DNA from 4 places in the Lysinibacillus sp. UBA6686 genome. Region 2 is predicted to be linked to each of the others. Evidence: riboswitches for the same ligand, from Rfam matches in the RefSeq annotation. Region 2 holds a riboswitch; each other region holds the start of a gene.
What was found. Region 2 has a riboswitch for S-adenosylmethionine ahead of B2R82_RS15470 (methionine ABC transporter ATP-binding protein). Riboswitches for the same ligand answer to the same signal wherever they lie in the genome.
Positions count from the first base shown of each region.

Region 1: linked by a shared signal. The riboswitch ahead of B2R82_RS06805 (MetQ/NlpA family ABC transporter substrate-binding protein) and the one ahead of B2R82_RS15470 (methionine ABC transporter ATP-binding protein) in region 2 are both predicted to bind S-adenosylmethionine.
Region 3: linked by a shared signal. The riboswitch ahead of B2R82_RS10050 (bifunctional homocysteine S-methyltransferase/methylenetetrahydrofolate reductase) and the one ahead of B2R82_RS15470 (methionine ABC transporter ATP-binding protein) in region 2 are both predicted to bind S-adenosylmethionine.
Region 4: linked by a shared signal. The riboswitch ahead of metA (homoserine O-acetyltransferase MetA) and the one ahead of B2R82_RS15470 (methionine ABC transporter ATP-binding protein) in region 2 are both predicted to bind S-adenosylmethionine.

Region 1 covers NZ_DKJS01000024.1:66,105-70,636, forward strand. Annotated here, with positions in the region: gene B2R82_RS06800 (methionine ABC transporter ATP-binding protein) at 1-747, opposite strand, end outside; gene B2R82_RS06805 (MetQ/NlpA family ABC transporter substrate-binding protein) at 955-1,788, opposite strand; SAM riboswitch class I at 1,877-1,981, opposite strand; gene B2R82_RS06810 (PPC domain-containing DNA-binding protein) at 2,134-2,637, shown strand; gene B2R82_RS06815 (pyridoxal phosphate-dependent aminotransferase) at 2,686-3,852, opposite strand; gene B2R82_RS06820 (carbon-nitrogen family hydrolase) at 4,171-4,532, shown strand, end outside.
Region 2 covers NZ_DKJS01000059.1:45,897-50,428, reverse strand. Annotated here, with positions in the region: gene B2R82_RS15495 (acyl-CoA dehydrogenase family protein) at 1-188, shown strand, start outside; gene B2R82_RS15490 (arsenate reductase family protein) at 475-831, shown strand; gene gcvH (glycine cleavage system protein GcvH) at 913-1,293, shown strand; gene B2R82_RS15480 (hypothetical protein) at 1,456-1,797, shown strand; gene B2R82_RS15475 (thioredoxin family protein) at 1,812-2,123, shown strand; SAM riboswitch class I at 2,180-2,283, shown strand; gene B2R82_RS15470 (methionine ABC transporter ATP-binding protein) at 2,367-3,395, shown strand; gene B2R82_RS15465 (methionine ABC transporter permease) at 3,385-4,053, shown strand; gene B2R82_RS15460 (MetQ/NlpA family ABC transporter substrate-binding protein) at 4,115-4,532, shown strand, end outside.
Region 3 covers NZ_DKJS01000040.1:3,473-8,004, reverse strand. Annotated here, with positions in the region: gene B2R82_RS10050 (bifunctional homocysteine S-methyltransferase/methylenetetrahydrofolate reductase) at 1-1,261, opposite strand, end outside; SAM riboswitch class I at 1,347-1,446, opposite strand; gene B2R82_RS10045 (protoporphyrinogen oxidase) at 1,572-2,960, opposite strand; gene B2R82_RS10040 (globin-coupled sensor protein) at 3,261-4,532, opposite strand, start outside.
Region 4 covers NZ_DKJS01000046.1:48,808-53,339, reverse strand. Annotated here, with positions in the region: gene B2R82_RS12350 (TrmB family transcriptional regulator) at 1-727, shown strand, start outside; gene B2R82_RS12345 (nucleotide excision repair endonuclease) at 778-1,149, opposite strand; SAM riboswitch class I at 1,344-1,454, shown strand; gene metA (homoserine O-acetyltransferase MetA) at 1,580-2,515, shown strand; gene B2R82_RS12335 (bifunctional cytochrome P450/NADPH--P450 reductase) at 2,721-4,532, shown strand, end outside.

The sequences.
Region 1 (4,532 bases), on a different contig from region 2:
TAGATTACGCTGTGAAATCGTGCTCAAGAACTTTCTCGTTGTTGGATGCTGTGGCTTCGCAAAAAGATCAATAGCTGAACCATACTCCACAACTTTCCCTGCCTCAAGAACAGATACGTCATCGCAGATTTTTTGTATGACATTCATTTCATGGGTAATGAGTAAAATAGTAATGCCTAGCTCACGATTAATTTTCAATAAAAGCTCAAGAATGGCTTCTGTTGTTTCTGGATCAAGTGCACTAGTCGCTTCATCACTTAGTAAGATTTCTGGTTCTTGTGCCAACGCACGTGCAATAGCAACACGTTGTTTTTGTCCACCTGAAAGCTGACTTGGAAAGCTTTCTAATTTTTCTGTTAAGCCAACAATTTCAGCATATTTCGCCACACGATTTTTCACTTCGGTATCGTTATAGCCAAGTAGCTTTAATGGGACAGCTATATTGTTATAAACGGTCGCGGTTTTTAAGAGATTAAAATGCTGGAAAATCATCCCTATTTTTTGACGGGTTTTACGAAGATCATTAAGGGAAAGGGAAGTAATATCCACATTGTTGATCCAAACTTTTCCTGTAGTTGGACGTTCCAATAGGTTAACACAGCGAATAAGTGTGCTTTTACCTGCGCCACTATAGCCAATAACCCCATGAATTTCACCTTTTTTAACATGAAGGTTAATCCCATCAACTGCTCTGACAATACCTTTCTTTGTTTTAAATTCTTTAGATATATTTTCTAATCGAATCATCTGGATGTCTCCTTTCTAAAAAGCAAGAATCTGCTCGCTTTCCCAAAGGAGTCTCGCAGATTCTTATTTTATCCCGCTTAATGGGCTGTGAAATTCCCACTTCAAGAACAAATAATGCTGAGAAGGAATCTAACAGCAATAAGCCCGATATTTTCACCGATTAATCAGTGGAGGATGGGGAAAAACCCTGTTTTATTTTTTAGCTACTTACCAGCTTGCAATTACAGAACCCTTAAATTCATCTTCAATAAATTTGCGTACTTCATCAGATTGATAAGCTTCAACAAATTTTTTAATCGTTGGATCATTCTCATTTTCAGCACGTACTACAATATAGTTTACATAAGGAGAGTCAGTAGATTCTAAAAGGATAGAATCTTTTTTAGGATTAATGCCAGCCTCCAGCGCAAAGTTTGTATTAATAGCTGCTACATCAACCTCACTAAGTTGTTTCGGAATTTGGGCAGCCTCTAACTCTATGAATTTTAAATTTTTCTTGTTTTCTTCGACGTCTCGGATAGACGCTGTTAGCCCAGCACCTTCTTTTAATTTAATATAGCCAGCCTCTTGCAGAACAAATAGTGCACGGGCACCGTTTGTCGGATCGTTTGGTAAACCAAATGTTGCTCCGTCTGGTATTTCATCAAAAGATTTATATTTTTCAGAGTAAACACCCATTGGATTCAGAATAGTTTTTCCAACTGGTACTAAGTCTGTATCGTGATCTTTATTAAAAGTATCTAAGAAAGGCTCGTGCTGATAGCTATTTGCATCAAGATCACCTTCAGCTAACGAGGTATTAGGTAAAACATAATCAGAGAAGGATTTAAGCTCTACTTCCAGGCCTTTTTCCTTTGCCACTTTTGCCGCAACCTCTGCAATTTGTTCATGTGGACCAGAAGTAACACCTACTACGATCTTATTTTCATCAATAGCCTTACCTTGGTCTTCTTTACTATCTTCTTTTGTACCGCAACCTACTAACGCTGCTGCTAATGTAAGACCTGCTAAGCCTAATAAAAATTTGTTTCGTTTCTTCATGAAAATGACCTCCAAAGTTTGTTTTATCGATTTTTAAAAATAAAAAAACTCTCTTATAAACTAAGAGAGGCTCATGAAAAAACGTCCTCTCTTATCTATCAAACGATGATCGTTTGCAGGATTTAGCACCTTCCTTTAAAAAGGAGGTTGCCGAGCTTCATAGGGCCAGTCCCTCAGCTACTCTTGATAAGAGATATATAGTATTTTTATAAATCCGATAGAACTAATATAAATTATAGGTTATTATTAGTCAATAAATATTTTGATTTTTTATTTTATTTAGCGGGTGTTTATTGTCCACTAAATCAGGATAAAGCCAATAAAGTAACAAAAAGAGGTGTAGAGATGTCTATAAGAGTAAATTATGGAGTTGGAGCATTTGGAAAAGTCATTAGTGCTCGTATTTTAATGGGGACTGATATGATTGAGGGAATAGAGGCTATCTGTCAAGAGAACGATATTGAGTCAGCTACCATCGTTAGCTGTATTGGTAGTTTGAAAAATAGTAGTTTTGTTTATTTAGTACCAGATGAGATCTCTAAAATCAATGTCCGTTTCAGTGAAGTGATAAAAAAAGAAGGACCACTTGAATTTATTCAAGGTGCTGGTGTTGTGTGTAAACGTGATGGAGAATATGAGACGCATCTTCATGGATCAATGAGTGATCAATGGGGTCAAGTATCGGGAGGACATTTGATGAAGGGCGGAAATATTGTGATTACGGCCGATATCGTTTTGGCTGAGGTACAGGACATTCAGCATTTACGCAAATTTGATGATGAAACAGGACATATTCAATTTTATCCCTTAGAAAAAGACTTACAGAGTCCAAGAAAGATTGAGAAATGAAAAAACTGTTCTATGGCATGGCTGTAGAACAGTTTTTATTGAATTTGTTTATATAAATAAATTTAATTGTTCGATTCGATTTATAGCTTCGCGTAAACGTTCTTCGCTTACAAGTAAGCCAACACGGACATAGCCCTCGCCATATTGCCCAAAGCCATTTCCCGCTGCTACAGCAATATCTGCTTTGTCGAGTAAGAGATCTGCAAATTGTTCACTAGTATAGCCTACTGGAACAGGGAGCCATGCAAAAAAGGAGCCCTTAGGTGCAGTTACGTGCCAGCCAATACGCTGAGCCTCCTCAATTAGGACATTGCGTCGACGTTCATAAGTAGCTCTGAGCTCATTTGCACATTCCTGTGATGCTGAGAGTGCAATCGCCGCTGCTTGTTGTACAGCAGGGAATTGACTACAAAATAGATGATCTTGTATTAAATTGATAGCAGCGATAATATCGGCATTCCCAACTGCAAAGCCAATGCGCCAGCCTGCCATATTGTATGTTTTGGATAGAGTGTACATTTCTATTCCAACATCTTTAGCACCATCTGCCTGTAGGAAGCTAACAGGTTTGTTTCCATCAAATCCAATTGCCCCATAGGCAAAATCATGTGAAACGATGATATTATGCTCTTTTGCAAAGCGAACGGTTTCCTCGAAAAATTCAATTGTTGCAGTACCACCAGTTGGGTTATTAGGATAATTCAAATATAGAAGTTTCGCCTTTTCTTTTATATTATCAGGTAAAGCTGCGTAATCAGGGAGGAAGCTATTTTCTGCAAAAAGTGGCAGTACTTCAAAATTTACATCTCCTAATACGACACCTGATAAGTAATCGGGATAGCCAGGATCGGGTAATAGCATTGTATCGCCAGGATTTAATATAGCTAAAGGTAGTTCAACAAGACCAATTTTTGTACCACCAAGAATAGCCACCTCTGTGTCAGGATTAATGTCTACATTGTATTCACGTTTGTAGAAATCTGCCGCAGCTTGGCGTAATTCAGCAATGCCACGAAATGGTGGATATTTATGATTAAGAGGATTTTCGGCTGCCTCCTGTAGAGCCTTAATAATATGAGGAGGAGTAGGTTGATCAGGATTTCCCTGCCCAAGATTAATTACATCGCGCCCCTCTGCCAAGGCTGTATTTACTTTTTGCACAAGTGCTGCAAAAAACTGAGTTGGGAGTTGCTGTAGTTTTTTTGAGAATTCCATGCACATCCACCTTTTTCAGAATATAATAATTATTATTAAAGAATATGATGCAAATACTATTACTTTTTTTACTAATTGTCTAGACCCTTTATTTATAAAAGGTTTGAAAGTCTCTGAAAACTACAGGCGACCAAATTATAAGCTAGGATGGTACGATACGAGATACGACACCAATTGAAGTTACTACTCTTACAACAAAGCGGCAACATCGAATGATTAACTAACTGGATTAATTTAAATTAGTCTAGAATTAAATATTGTATAATGGAATGTGTAAAAGCGAAAACAAACTTAAAAATATCTAAAGGAGGAAATGGGATGAAAATTGGCTGTATTCAATTGAATGTAGGCTTTGGCAAAGTAGATGAAAATTTTTCCCGAGCTGAGGAGAAGATTCGAGAAACGGCAAATCAAGGTGCAGAAATTATTGTATTACCAGAAATGTGGAATACAGGCTATGCACTTGAGCGTTTACCAGAGCTAGCGGATGAAGATGGGGTGCGTACGAAAGCCTTTTTAGCAAGTTTGGCAAAGGAACTTAGTGTACATATTGTGGGCGGCTCTGTTGCAACAAAAAAGAGCGATAAATTTTACAATACAATGTATACGTTTGATAAAAATGGTGAGCTAGTAGGTGAATATAGCAAGGCGCATCTCTTCCGTTTAATGGACGAGCATTT
Region 2 (4,532 bases):
GTCAAGAAGCATTTGCAGAAATTGAAAAAGAGGCAAAAGATACAATTCTTGCTTCAGCTGACGGAGATGCAGCGCGCATGACGTTATCTGCACTACGTAAGCTAACACGCAATAATCCTTACAACTTAATCGCGAAGAAACGTGAAGCCTCTGTTAAGTTGATTGACGCAGAAAAATATGTAGTGTAAATAAATCAAACAGCCCAGCTATCTGTAATAGGATAGCTGGGCTGTTTGTGGGTGAGAAGGATAGATTTGCAAAAGCAACTGATAGAAACAGTTAAGTGAAGGATAGAATTAAGAATGTGACGGATAGAATTAAGAAAGAAATGGATAGACTGTAGTAGAGGCCTGGGATTGGTGTGAGACTGAGAATTGTTTCATTTTGGTTTGTATGGTTATGATGGTATACTACAGAAAATAAGGAAGACACAGAAAATCAGTGTCCTCAAAAAGAAAGTAGAGGAGCCTTTCGATGACGATTCAATTTATCCAATATCCAAAATGTACAACTTGTAAGAAAGCTCAAAAATGGCTAAATGACAACGATATAACTTATGAAGAGGTACACATTGTAGAACAGCCACCTTCAAAGGACGAATTAACAAAGTTATGGCAAGCAAGTGGACTACCTCTTAAAAAGTTTTTTAATACGTCTGGCATGAAGTATCGTGAGCTTGGTTTGAAGGATAAACTTGCCGATATGACCGATGAGGAGCAGCTTGAGCTACTTGCTTCTGATGGTATGTTAATCAAACGTCCAATCGTTACTGATGGAAAAAAAGTAACGTTAGGGTTTAAAGAATCTGATTTTGAGCAAGCTTGGAAATAGCCGTAAATATCCTTGTTTTTATAGGAGAAGTATGGCACACTGAAAGTGAATATATTACATATTTATGGAGGGGTTTTTTGCATGAGCACACCTAAAGACTTACGATACTCTGAAGAACATGAATGGGTAAAAGTAGAAGATGGAAAAGTACGTATTGGTATTACACACTTCGCGCAATCTGAATTAGGAGATATCGTTTTTGTTGAGCTTCCACAAGTTGGCGATGAAATCAAAACAGACGATCCATTCGGTAGCGTAGAATCAGTAAAAACTGTTTCTGAATTATATGCGCCAATTTCAGGTACTGTAGTTGAAGTAAATGCAGATTTAGAAGATAGCCCAGAATTCGTTAATGAATCACCATATGAAAAAGCTTGGATGATCGTTGTTGAGCCTGCTGATGCATCAGAAGTAGAAAAGCTTATGACAGCAGAGCAATACGAAGAAATGGTCGCTGAATAAGACAAGCCCTAATAGAAAAACGTCGGCATTCACCGACGTTTTTTATTATCTTCATGGTTGGGGAGATAGTCGCTTCCAATGGGTGTCTAACATTACCATCGTTGACACTTAATTGATATAATGACTATAAGGAAAAGGGATATGTCTAATGGGGGTGGCGTGATGTTCGAGGGAAAATGCTTAATTGTTGAAGGCCGTTCGGATAAGCTTCAAATTGAACCTATTTTAAGTGAAGATGTCACAATACTTTGTACGAATGGTACAATTGGTGTGCATCAATTAGAAGTGCTGCTTGATCCATATGAGGGCTGTGAGCTTTATACATTTTTTGATGCAGATCCATCAGGGGATAAGCTACGGGCATTAATGGACAGACATTATCCAGAGGCAGAGCATTTACGTACAATGCCAACGTATAAAGAAGTTGAGACAACTCCGAGAAAGGTATTAGCAATGATATTGTTGCGAGCACATTTCTCAATCCATAATCAATATATTTTGTAAGGTTGCGTGAAAAAATGGAAGAATGGTCAAAAGAGCAGTGGGTCGCGGCTGTCCAGTCGGGGAAAAGAGCTGCCTTTTATTTATATACACCTATGTGTGGTACATGTGCAGTTGCATCGAAAATGATGATGATCGTTGAGCAATTACTGCCAAAGCTTCAAATCGGCAAAGCAAATTTAAATTTTGTTGAAGAGATTGCCTTAGATTACGAAATCGAAAGTGTACCATGTTTACTCGTCTGTGATGGCGGAAAAGTGACAGAAAAAGTCTATGCTTTTCAATCCGTACCGTTTTTATACGAATTGTTAAAAAAATCAATTGACTGAAGTTTGCTAGCGTGGTAAAGTAACAAATATATTACTAAAACATTGAATATATCGAACTCTTATGAAGAGTGGCGGAGGGAAGTGCCCTATGAAGCCCGGCAACCATCACAACGTGAAAAGGTGCCAAATCACCCAAAGATTTATCTTTGAAAGATGAGAGAACGGTTGAGCGTATAAATACGTGACCCCTTCTACTTGTCTGTGAGTGAAGGGGTTTTCTATATGAGAAAAGGAGTATTCGCTATGATCCAGCTTCAAAATATTACGAAAAAATACAAAACCGCAAATGGCGAATTAATAGCAGTCAAAGACGTAAACCTTTCCATAAATAAAGGTGAAATATTTGGCATTATCGGCTATAGTGGTGCTGGTAAAAGTACAATGATTCGTTTATTGAACGGTTTAGAAAAGCCAACATCTGGTACGGTGATGGTTAACAATCAAGAGTTTTCATCTATTAAGGGGCAAAAGCTTAGAGATGCAAGACAAAAGGTAAGTATGATTTTCCAGCACTTTAATCTACTATGGTCTAGAACCGTTGAAGAAAATATCGCTTTTCCACTAGAAATCGCAGGTGTTTCAAAGGCTCAGCGTGATGCACGTGTGAAGGAATTGATTACTCTTGTTGGTTTAGATGGACGTGATCAGGCGTATCCATCACAGCTATCAGGCGGTCAAAAGCAGCGTGTCGGCATTGCTCGAGCACTTGCTAATAATCCAGAGGTTTTATTATGTGATGAGGCAACCTCAGCACTTGACCCAGAGACTACCGATGCAATCCTGGATTTACTTGTAGATATTAACGAACGTTTAGGATTAACTATTGTGTTAATCACACATGAAATGCACGTTATCCGTAAAATCTGCCATCGTGTAGCAGTAATGGAGGCAGGCGAAATAGTAGAACGTGGTGAGGTATTACAAGTATTCCAGGCACCTCAAGCTGCTATTACGAAAAAATTTGTATCACAAATTACAGATACGAAGGAAACGCAGGAGACGGTTGCACAAATAAAAGCAAATTATCCAACTGGACAACTTGTTAAGCTAATTTTTGTGGGAGAAAAAACAGAGCAGCCCGTTATTTCACACCTCGTCAAGCACTTTGATGTAGAAGTTAGTATTGTGCACGGTAATATCTCTCAAACAAAAAATGGTGCTTACGGTACGCTTATTGTGCAAATTGATGGAACCGAGTCAAATGTGGCTGATGCACTAGGTTACTTAAATACAGTTGAAGTACAAACGGAGGTGATTGCAAATGCTAACTAATCTCTTTCCGAATGTCGACTGGGAGCGAATGTGGGCAGCTACCTATGAAACACTGTATATGACAGCTATTTCAACCGTAGTAACATTCATCCTTGGCTTATTAATTGGAATCGTATTATTTTTAACAAGTCCCCATCAACTATGGGCTAATAAAATTGTTAATTTCTTAACAGGTTCACTCGTAAATATTTTCCGTTCGATTCCATTTATCGTGTTAATTATTTTATTAATTCCATTTACAAAATTTTTGCTTGGCACAATCCGTGGAGCCAATGCTGCGTTGCCAGCACTAATTATTGGTGCAGCACCATTCTATGCACGTATGGTATTGATTGCATTACGTGAAATTGATAGAGGGGTAATCGAGGCAGCGCGTTCAATGGGTGCTAAAACATCTACTATTATATGGAAAGTGTTAATTCCAGAATCATTACCTGCGCTTATTTCAGGTATTACTGTAACAGCTGTAGCGCTTGTTGGTTATACAGCAATGGCAGGAATTATTGGTGCCGGCGGGTTAGGAAACTTAGCCTTCTTGGATGGCTTCCAGCGTAATCGCTCAGATGTGACATTAATGGCAACTATTCTAATCTTAGTAGTCGTATTTATTATTCAATGGATAGGCGATATGATTACAGCTAAAACAGATAAACGTTAAAGGTTATTTCGGTTTTCTGCCGTTAACATACTTTGAACAAAATAAAAGGGAGTGTAATAAAATGAAGAAGCTATTAACAGGATTATTCTTATCAGTATTAGTGCTAGCTTTAGCGGCTTGCGGTGCTGGTAAAAAAGACGATGCAAGCTCAGGTGCATCAACAGAAGATAAAACAGATAGTAAAGAAAATGTGACATTAACTGTAGGTGCCTCTAATACACCACACGCAGTAATTTTAGAAAAAGCAAAACCTATTTTAGCAAAAGAAGGTATTGATCTTAAAATTGAAACGTATACAGATTATGTATTACCAAACCAAGATTTAGCATCAAAAGACCTTGATGCTAACTATTTCCAACATATTCCTTATTTTGATTTACAAATTAAAGATAATGGCTATGATTTCGTCAATGCTGGTAGCATTCATATTGAGCCAATCGGTATCTACTCTAAAAAATATAAATCTCTTGAGGATCTAC
Region 3 (4,532 bases), on a different contig from region 2:
CAACCTTTGTTGGATCTCCAGTAACCGCTAAAATATCATGAATGCCTAGTGCATTTAAACCCATTAAATGGGATTGAAGCCCAATTAAATTACGATCTCGGCATGTAATATGTGTTAACGGGCGTACCCCATGTGTTTCTTTCAATAAAGCGCCCATTGCCACATTACTTATTCTTGGCGATGCTAGGGAATTATCCGCCATCATCACCACATCTGCGCCTGCCTCATATAATTTTTTAGCACCTTTAATAAAGCCATCGATTTCTAAATGTCTTGGTGTATCTAACTCTACTATAACCGAACGTTGACGTTTTACTTTTATATGCAGTGGCTCGAATCTTGAAGGTTCTGCCTCACGTACAATCTCTACTTTCTCAGGCTTCGCTAATTTTTCTTCTACTGGAGATAATTCCTCTAAGTATTTTTTCGCTGCAGCAATATGCTTTGGTGTTGTACCACAGCATCCACCTATTAAACGGACGCCTTGATCTCGAAGTGCTACAGCTGCTCGACCAAAATAGTCTGTCTCTGACTCATAAACAACACGCCCGTCTTCTAAATCTAGAAGAGATGCATTTGGATATGCTGACATAAATGCCTTCTCAGGAAGCTCTACACCTTCAAATGCTTGAATCGTATGGAATGGACCTAAACGACAGTTAACACCTACAATATCAGCTCCAAGCGCTTCAAGTTCATGTAGAGCGTTATTTAAACTCTTACCATTTTGCAATACTCCCGGTTCATGCATTGAAACTTGCGCAATGATTGGCAACTTGGTTTTTGTTCGAAGCATTTTTAATGTCGCCGTTAATTCTTCAAAATCATAATAGGTTTCAAGTAAAAGGCCGTCTGGATTCCCAGCCAGTAACACTGTTGCTTGCTCTTCAACAGTCGCTAAAATTTCTTCTAACGTTGCATCGCTTTTTCGAATGCCTCGAATCCCCCCAATAGTCCCTAAAACAAATTGACCTCCATCTGCAGCTGCTCGCTTGGCAATCGTCATAGCTGCTTCATTAAACTGCTGAACACGCGATTCTAATCCGTAACGTGCTAATTTTATGGCATTCGCTCCATAAGTATTTGTTTGAATAATGTCGGCTCCAGCTGCGATATACTCTCTATGAATCTTTTCAATTAATTCTGGTCTTTGAACATTCATTTCCTCATGACAGTATTCCAAGCCATAGCCGTATAATACCGTACCAATTGCACCATCTGCTGTCAGAACATGCGTTTTTAACTTTTCAAGCAATCCCATAAAACTAGCCCCTCTTCCTATTTTTCTATAATAAAAAAGCCTTCTTTAACACAAAGAAGGCTTTTACGTTTCGTAATTTTGTTCCTTCTCATCTTCGACCATAGGGTCTTCTGGATTTAGCACCTGACAAAAAGTTGGTTGCTGAAGCGTCATTGGGCCAGTCCCTCAGCTTCTCTTGATAAGAATTTAGTATGAATTTTTTAAATAATTAAAAGAATCATAACGTTAACAAACGTTTGAGTCAAGACTATTTCACGTAACAAAGGATATTTCAAACGAAAAATATAATTTTTTGTCTTATATTCTGCAATTAAGATAATTTTCCAGCAATATTATCCCCTATTTTTTTACCGTTTTGAATACAAGCTCCTATACCTACACCAAAATAAGAGCAGCCTGCAATGGATAAATTTGGATAATTTGTTTCGAGCTCTCGTAATAAGCCCTGTAATGCCTCACGATGTGCTAAATCATATTTCGGCATTTGATCAATCCATCTACTTACATTCACGACACTTGGTTTTTCTTTAATCCCCAAGCTTTTTCTTACATCCTCTAAGGCAACAACTGCTAATTCTTCATCTGTCATCCTACGTAACTTCTCATACGCAGGGTTAATGCTTTTATAGAAGAGTCGAACAAGTAATTGCTCATTTGCTGAAGTATGCTTCCACTTACGGCTTGTCCATGTCGATGCATTACAGATTACATTTGAATTATGAGACACAATAAAGCCTGTTCCATCAGCTGGTAATCTACTATCGGGTACATCGAATCCTAAATAAATTGTAATAGCGGAGGCAGTATTGAATTGGTCAAAATAACGGTTCAATGTTGCATCCTGTAATAAGTGCTGTACAGTTTCATTAGGTAATGCTAAAACTACATGATCTGCTTCAATGATCGTATCATTTGCTAAAGTAACTTGGTAGTGATCTTCCTGCTTGTTGACACTTGTAGTGCTAATTCCCTTTAAAATTTCTACATCAGTTAACGTTTCTTCAAGACGATCAATTAAAGACGATAAACCATTTTTAAATGAAATAAATTTTTTATTAGCAGCTTTTACAAATTGTTCTCGATTTGCGTCAAAACCTTTAATAATACTACCGTACTCATTTTTATAATCAATTAAATAAGGTAATGTTGAGGCAATCGATAGTTGATGTAAATCTCCTGAATACACACCTGCTAATACTGGCGCTATTTGATTTTGAACAAGCTCCTCCCCTAAATAGTACGTTAAAAATTCTCCAATTGAGCTGTCTTTTGTAAAGCCTACATTTGGCATTGTCAAATCCTTTAACGCTTCTTTTTTACCTTCTTCGGATACAAGTGTGCTTTCTTCTAGGGAGTGAAGGCTCATCGGAATACCGAACGTTGAATCTGCCGGAATGGCATGGAGCTCATTATTTGTGTATATATAAGAAATCCCCGTTTCGTTGTATACCAAATCTTGCTTAAAATTAAGCTCTTCAACCAGCTCCATAACACCTTTATGACGAGCTACAATTGAATCTGCCCCTGTCTCCATAATGAATCCCTGTTCGTATTCAGAGTACAACTTACCACCTAGATATGTATTTTTTTCAACAAGCACCAGCCTTACATCTATTTTTTTTTCCTTCACTTGACGCTGTAAATAATGCATCGTACATAAACCCGTAATTCCTCCACCTAATACAACCACTGTTTCCATATTAACCGCCCCTAATTTTTGTTGTCTTCCTTTAGTATAAACCCTTTTTATTGAAAATTACGCTAAACCCTTTACAAATTTAGCAAAAATGGAGCTATCCAGTGCGAGGATAGCTCCATTACTATGACTAAATATGTATCTTTTCATGATGAAACAAAAAATACCATTGAACTTAAAATCTCGGCAATTCACTAGCTAATATTTACTAAAGAACCATTTAACACCATGTATTAATGGTTGTTATAGTGTTTATAGGCTGTAGATTTCAGTTGCCACAATAAAAATTATCCTTACCATGAATTAATTTAAGTGTTGGGCAACATTTGCTAATTTCTCAGCTGAATTCGTTACTTCTTCAAAGGCAATCCCTAGCTCATTAAGAACCTCCGCTATCGCTAATACTTCTTTTTCCATACTATCATTTTGCTCTTTTGCTTCTGTCATCGATTCTAATATTTTCGTAAATTGCCCTTCTGTTTGAACCATATTTTCCTTGCCAGATATGACCTCTTCTTGAATATTATTAAGAGAATGTGTTAGCTTATTTGTCCGTTCATTTGTTTTATGTAACAACATGGCTACTGAGGTCACAGAATCTTTTGTTTGAATCGATAGTTTTCGAACCTCATCTGCAACAATATTAAAGCCTTTACCCGCCTCTCCAGCACGGGCTGCTTCAATAGCTGCGTTTAAAGCTAACAAATTAGTCTGGTTGGCAATAGTAGTAACCACACTCATAATTGATTCCATTTCTTTGGACATACCAGTCAACTGTTCAATATTTTCTGTTATATCCTTCAGCAAGTGAATAATATTACACATGTTTTGTGATTGGCTCTTTATTCGTTCTCGCCCCTCTAATGCCTGCTTCTCAGCCATCGCCGACACCAAAAGTGAGTTTTTTGCAAACTGTTTAATTTCATCTGATTGCTTGCTTATTCGATGAAATGAGTTATTTGTTTCATGAGATATTGTAGCAAGACTTTCTGTAGACGCGACGATCTCCTTCTCCACTATTTCCTTTTTCCGTTCCATATTCTCCTTGTGCTGCTCAACAGTATTTTCAAAAGCCTCTAGTACTAATTGCTGCTCAAAATTTGAAATTTTAGAAATAGCTCGTATTGTATTCAACTGATCTTTGGGATGATGTATATACTCCTCCACTAAGTTAATAAATGATATAGATAAATTTTGGAAGGCACACATATACCATTGTGTTCTTAAACCAATATGAACATGTACTTTGGCTATTTTAGTACGTCTTTGATAAAATTCATCATCAATTGTGCCGTTAAACATTTCTATAATATGGCGGCAAAGCGTTACTTTTAATTTTTCTACAGAACTGTGACTATTAATTATACTTACTAAACTACGCTCAGTTCCTATCATTCTATAAAATCTATCAACAATATCATTAATATTTTCTATAACAAATGGCTGAAAGGCTTTTAAATACTGTAAATCCTGCTTTGTTAAATTTAGCATTTCTATTTGCTTGACCATTGACTTGCAATTAGAAACATCCATTTTTACAATATATTGCTGAAGGTCTATCGCTGCTGTCTTTCT
Region 4 (4,532 bases), on a different contig from region 2:
GGCCTATACAGCACTTGTACAAAAGAGCCATATTAGTGCTTATCAGGTCAGCAAAAATTCTGGTATTCCTCGAGCAAGAATTTATGACATTCTGGATGTACTCGTTGAAAAAGGATTAGTGCTAAAAGAGGAAGCTGTTGATCAAACAACTTATTGTTCCATTCCTGTTGAGATGTTTCTGCAGCAAATACAGCAGCGTTGGCAATCGAATTTTACGTCTATTAGTGATCAATTAGAGAAATTAGAATCTAAGGAGCAGGAAGCGGAGCCTAAAGTGTTAATGCTAAAAGGCAGGCAGACCATTATTAATTATTGTCAGTCATTATTAAAAAAAGCTGAGAAAAAAGTACTTCTTTCTATGTGGGAAGAGATGTATGAAGCATTACGAGAGGATATTTATGAGGTGGCTGAACAGGTCGCTGTACATGGTATTACGCTATACGTGGATGAGCCTGTGTCATCCATTGATAGGCATCGAATGACCTATTATACAAAAAAATCTTCCACTCCCCATTGGTTTATCTTGTCTATCGATGGGCAAGAGATGATTTATGGACATTCTCCTTCAAATCTTGAAACCGCTTTTATTACAAATGATCCGGTTCACATCTATTTATTAGAAGATTATATTTGGCATGACGTCCTTATTAATCGTCTACTAAGACGAGATGATCATGAGCTTGAGGAATGGATTACGAAAGAACGAAAGGCATTTTTTGTAGAGTAAAAAATAAAGAATCTGCTTGCCTAATACTTAAGAGGCAAGCAGATTCTTTTTTAATAAAATACTTTATCAACATTATATTTAGAACGGAAAACATTAATGGCATATGTTTCGTAAATTTCACGTTCCATCGGATCTTCGATTTCATATACCTCAATTTTGAAAATTTCTTGACGATGATTTTTCATAGGCGATACATTGTCTTCAAAATGCTTTTTTATACGTTGACGAATTTTACGTGCTTTACCGACAAATAAAAGCTCATTTTTCTCATTGTAAAATAAGAAAATGCCACCTTTGTCTCGTGTGATTTTATGGAAGTCAATAAACCCGTGGTATGGTGTAATGGGTACATCTCCAGGTTTTATATCCTGCTCACGCTGGCGAATGACTATATCTGGTTTCGGAAATTCAATTTTAATCAAGCTAGTTCACGTTCCTCTCTGTTACTAAAGGTATATGTTAACATAATTACAGCATGTTTACCATAAAATTTCATATGTTGCTATGATAATTAGTGTTCATCAAAATTGAGCTGAACATGCATTGTAATGACGAAATATTCTATGTTTTATTGATATTCTTAATTGTTCATGTTACAATTCATTTTAATTAAATAATCTTATCAAGAGAAGCTGAGGGATTTGGCCCGATGACGCTTCAGCAACCTCTAACAAATGTTAGAAAGGTGCTAATTCCAGCAAAGGGTTTTTCCTTTGAGAGATAAGAGTGAACGTGGTAAAGTCCTTCTCATTCTATCTCGCATGGAATGAGGGGGATTTTTTAATTTCATAAAAGTGTCATTGTAATCATTACGATTAACACATTTATAAATAAAAGAGAGGGGAATGCAAGATGCCAATTAATATTCCAAAGAACTTACCAGCTGGAGAACATTTACGAGAGGAAAAAATCTTCGTGATGGAAGAGGATCGTGCGAAAACACAACAAATTCGTCCATTAAATATATTAATTTTAAACTTAATGCCTGAGAAAGAGAAGACAGAGCTGCAGTTACTGCGCTTACTCGGGAATACTCCACTGCAGGTCAATATTACATTTTTAAATACAGCAACACATGAATCAAAAAATGTTAGTAAATCACATTTACAGCTTTTTTACACAACTTTCCAACAAATTCGTCATCGCCGCTTTGACGGCATGATTATTACGGGAGCGCCTGTAGAGAAAATGGCTTTTGAAGAGGTGAATTACTGGCAGGAAATCTCACAAATTATGGATTGGTCTAAGAAAAACGTTACATCGATTCTACATATATGTTGGGGGGCACAGGCTGCTTTATATCATCATTATGGGATCGGGAAGGTTGAACTTCCAGCAAAATGCTCAGGGGTTTACTCGCATGTTATTACAGATTTAACAGTGGACTTAGTGCGTGGCTTTAGTGATTTATTTACAGCACCACATTCTCGTTATACATCTGTTTCAATCGATGAAGTACGCAATCACCCTGATTTACGTTTACTGTCCTATTCAGAGGAAGCTGGTGTATTTATTGTGCAGTCCAAGGATAATAAAAACATTATGATTACAGGTCATCTTGAATATGACGCGACAACCTTAGCAGATGAATACGGACGAGATGTTGCGAAAGGGTTAGACATTGCTGTCCCGGTGAACTATTTCCCGAATGACGACCCAGCAAATGAGCCCATTAATACATGGCGTGCCCACACCCATTTGTTATTCTCAAACTGGTTGAATTACTATGTTTATCAGGAAACACCATATGAATGGGATTTCGTTGATGAAATTGAATATCATATTTAATTAAATTTAAGGTTCAAAAGCCCAATGTCTCAACTGATTAGAGTGAGAGGTTGGGCTTTTGCTATTTCACTCTTTGTTCACAAATACTGCCATTTTTTCCTTTTACAATTTCTATAAAGTTGAATCTACATAATGCATGGTATATTATTTTATCAAATGATAGATTTAACTATCATTTTAAATTTACTGAAAGAAGGGATTCATGATGATTAGTGTAGAGGATGTTCCAAAACCAAAAACATTTGGTCCACTTGGCCATTTGCCTTTAATCGATAAAGAGCAGCCAACATTATCACTTTGTAAGCTTGCAGAAGAGTATGGGCCGATATATCGATTAGAAATTCCAGGTTATACTAGCTTAGTAATATCTGGTCATGAATTGGTAGCTGATGTTTGTGATGTTTCTCGTTTTGATAAACAGATATATAGTGAGTTGGAAAATGTTCGTGCTTTTGGCGGTGATGGTCTATTTACAAGCAGAACAACTGAACCGAATTGGCAAAAGGCTCATAACATCCTACTTCCCACGTTTAGTAAACATGCTATGAAAGATTATCATTCGATGATGATAGATATTAGCACACAGCTGATACAAAAATGGGAACGCTTAAATCCGATGGAAGAAATTGATGTCCCTGAGGATATGACACGATTGACGCTAGATACAATTGGACTTTGTGGCTTCAATTATCGCTTTAATAGCTTTTATAGAGAAACACATAGCCCTTTTATTATGAGCATGGTCCGTGCTTTAAATGAAGCTATGTTAAAAAGTTCTCGATTAAAGATACAAAATCTGATGATGGTTGGCACAAGGCGCCAATTTAACGAAGACATTGAAACAATGTTTACATTAGTAGATAAAATTATTGAGGAGCGAAAGGCAAGAGGTACACAAGAGCAGATAGATTTACTAGGCCGCATGTTAAATATAAAAGATCCAGACACAGGAGAAACACTGAGCGATGAAAATATTCGTTATCAAATCATCACATTTTTGATAGCCGGACATGAAACGACTAGCGGATTGCTGTCCTTTGCACTCTATTTTTTAATCAAGCATCCTGAAGTTTTAGAGAAGGCTTATGCTGAAGTTGATCAAATCTTGACTCAAGAAACACCGACATATGAACAGATTTTACAGCTAAAGTACATTCGCCTAATTTTAAATGAATCATTACGATTATGGCCGACAGCACCTGGCTTTGAGCTTTATGCAAAAGAGGATACTGTCATTGGCGACAAGTACCTGATTAAAAAAGGTGACAATATCAGTGTCCTTCTGCCACAGCTTCATCGTGATAAAAATGCGTGGGGTGAAAATGCGGAACAATTTTATCCAGAGCGCTTTGAAGATTCTCAGAATGTTCCTACACATGCCTTTAAACCGTTTGGCAATGGTCAGCGTGCCTGTATCGGCATGCAATTTGCCCTTCATGAAGCAACATTGGTATTAGGAATGATTTTACAGCGTTTTGAATTAATCGATTATGACAATTATCAATTAAAAATACAGCAAACTCTAACGATAAAGCCAGGTGATTTTAAAATTCGAGTAAAGCAGCGTAATCGAGTAATTGATCCGGAAAAGACAGTAGCACCTCAGCGACAAGAAAAAATGTATCCTCTACCAAAGACTAGTGTAGAGAATGCAAAAATGTCTTTGCTAATCCTCTATGGTTCTGATTTAGGGACTACTGAAAGAATTGCCAAACAGTTAGCAGATGAAGCTGTTCTGTATGGTATTCGAAGTGAAGTCGCTACGCTAGATGAGTATGCTGGAAAATTACCTAAAGAGGGCGCTGTACTAATTGTTTGCTCTTCTTATAATGGTCATCCCCCAAGAAACGCTCGAAAGTTTCTTGCATGGCTAGAGAATAGTAATGAGAATAGTCTAAAAGGAATAAATTATGCTGTGTTTGGCTGCGGAGATCGAAATTGGCATTATACGTATCAAAAGGTCCCTCAAACGATAGATGAACAGCTTGCCATTAAAGGGGCTACAAGAATTTTGCCA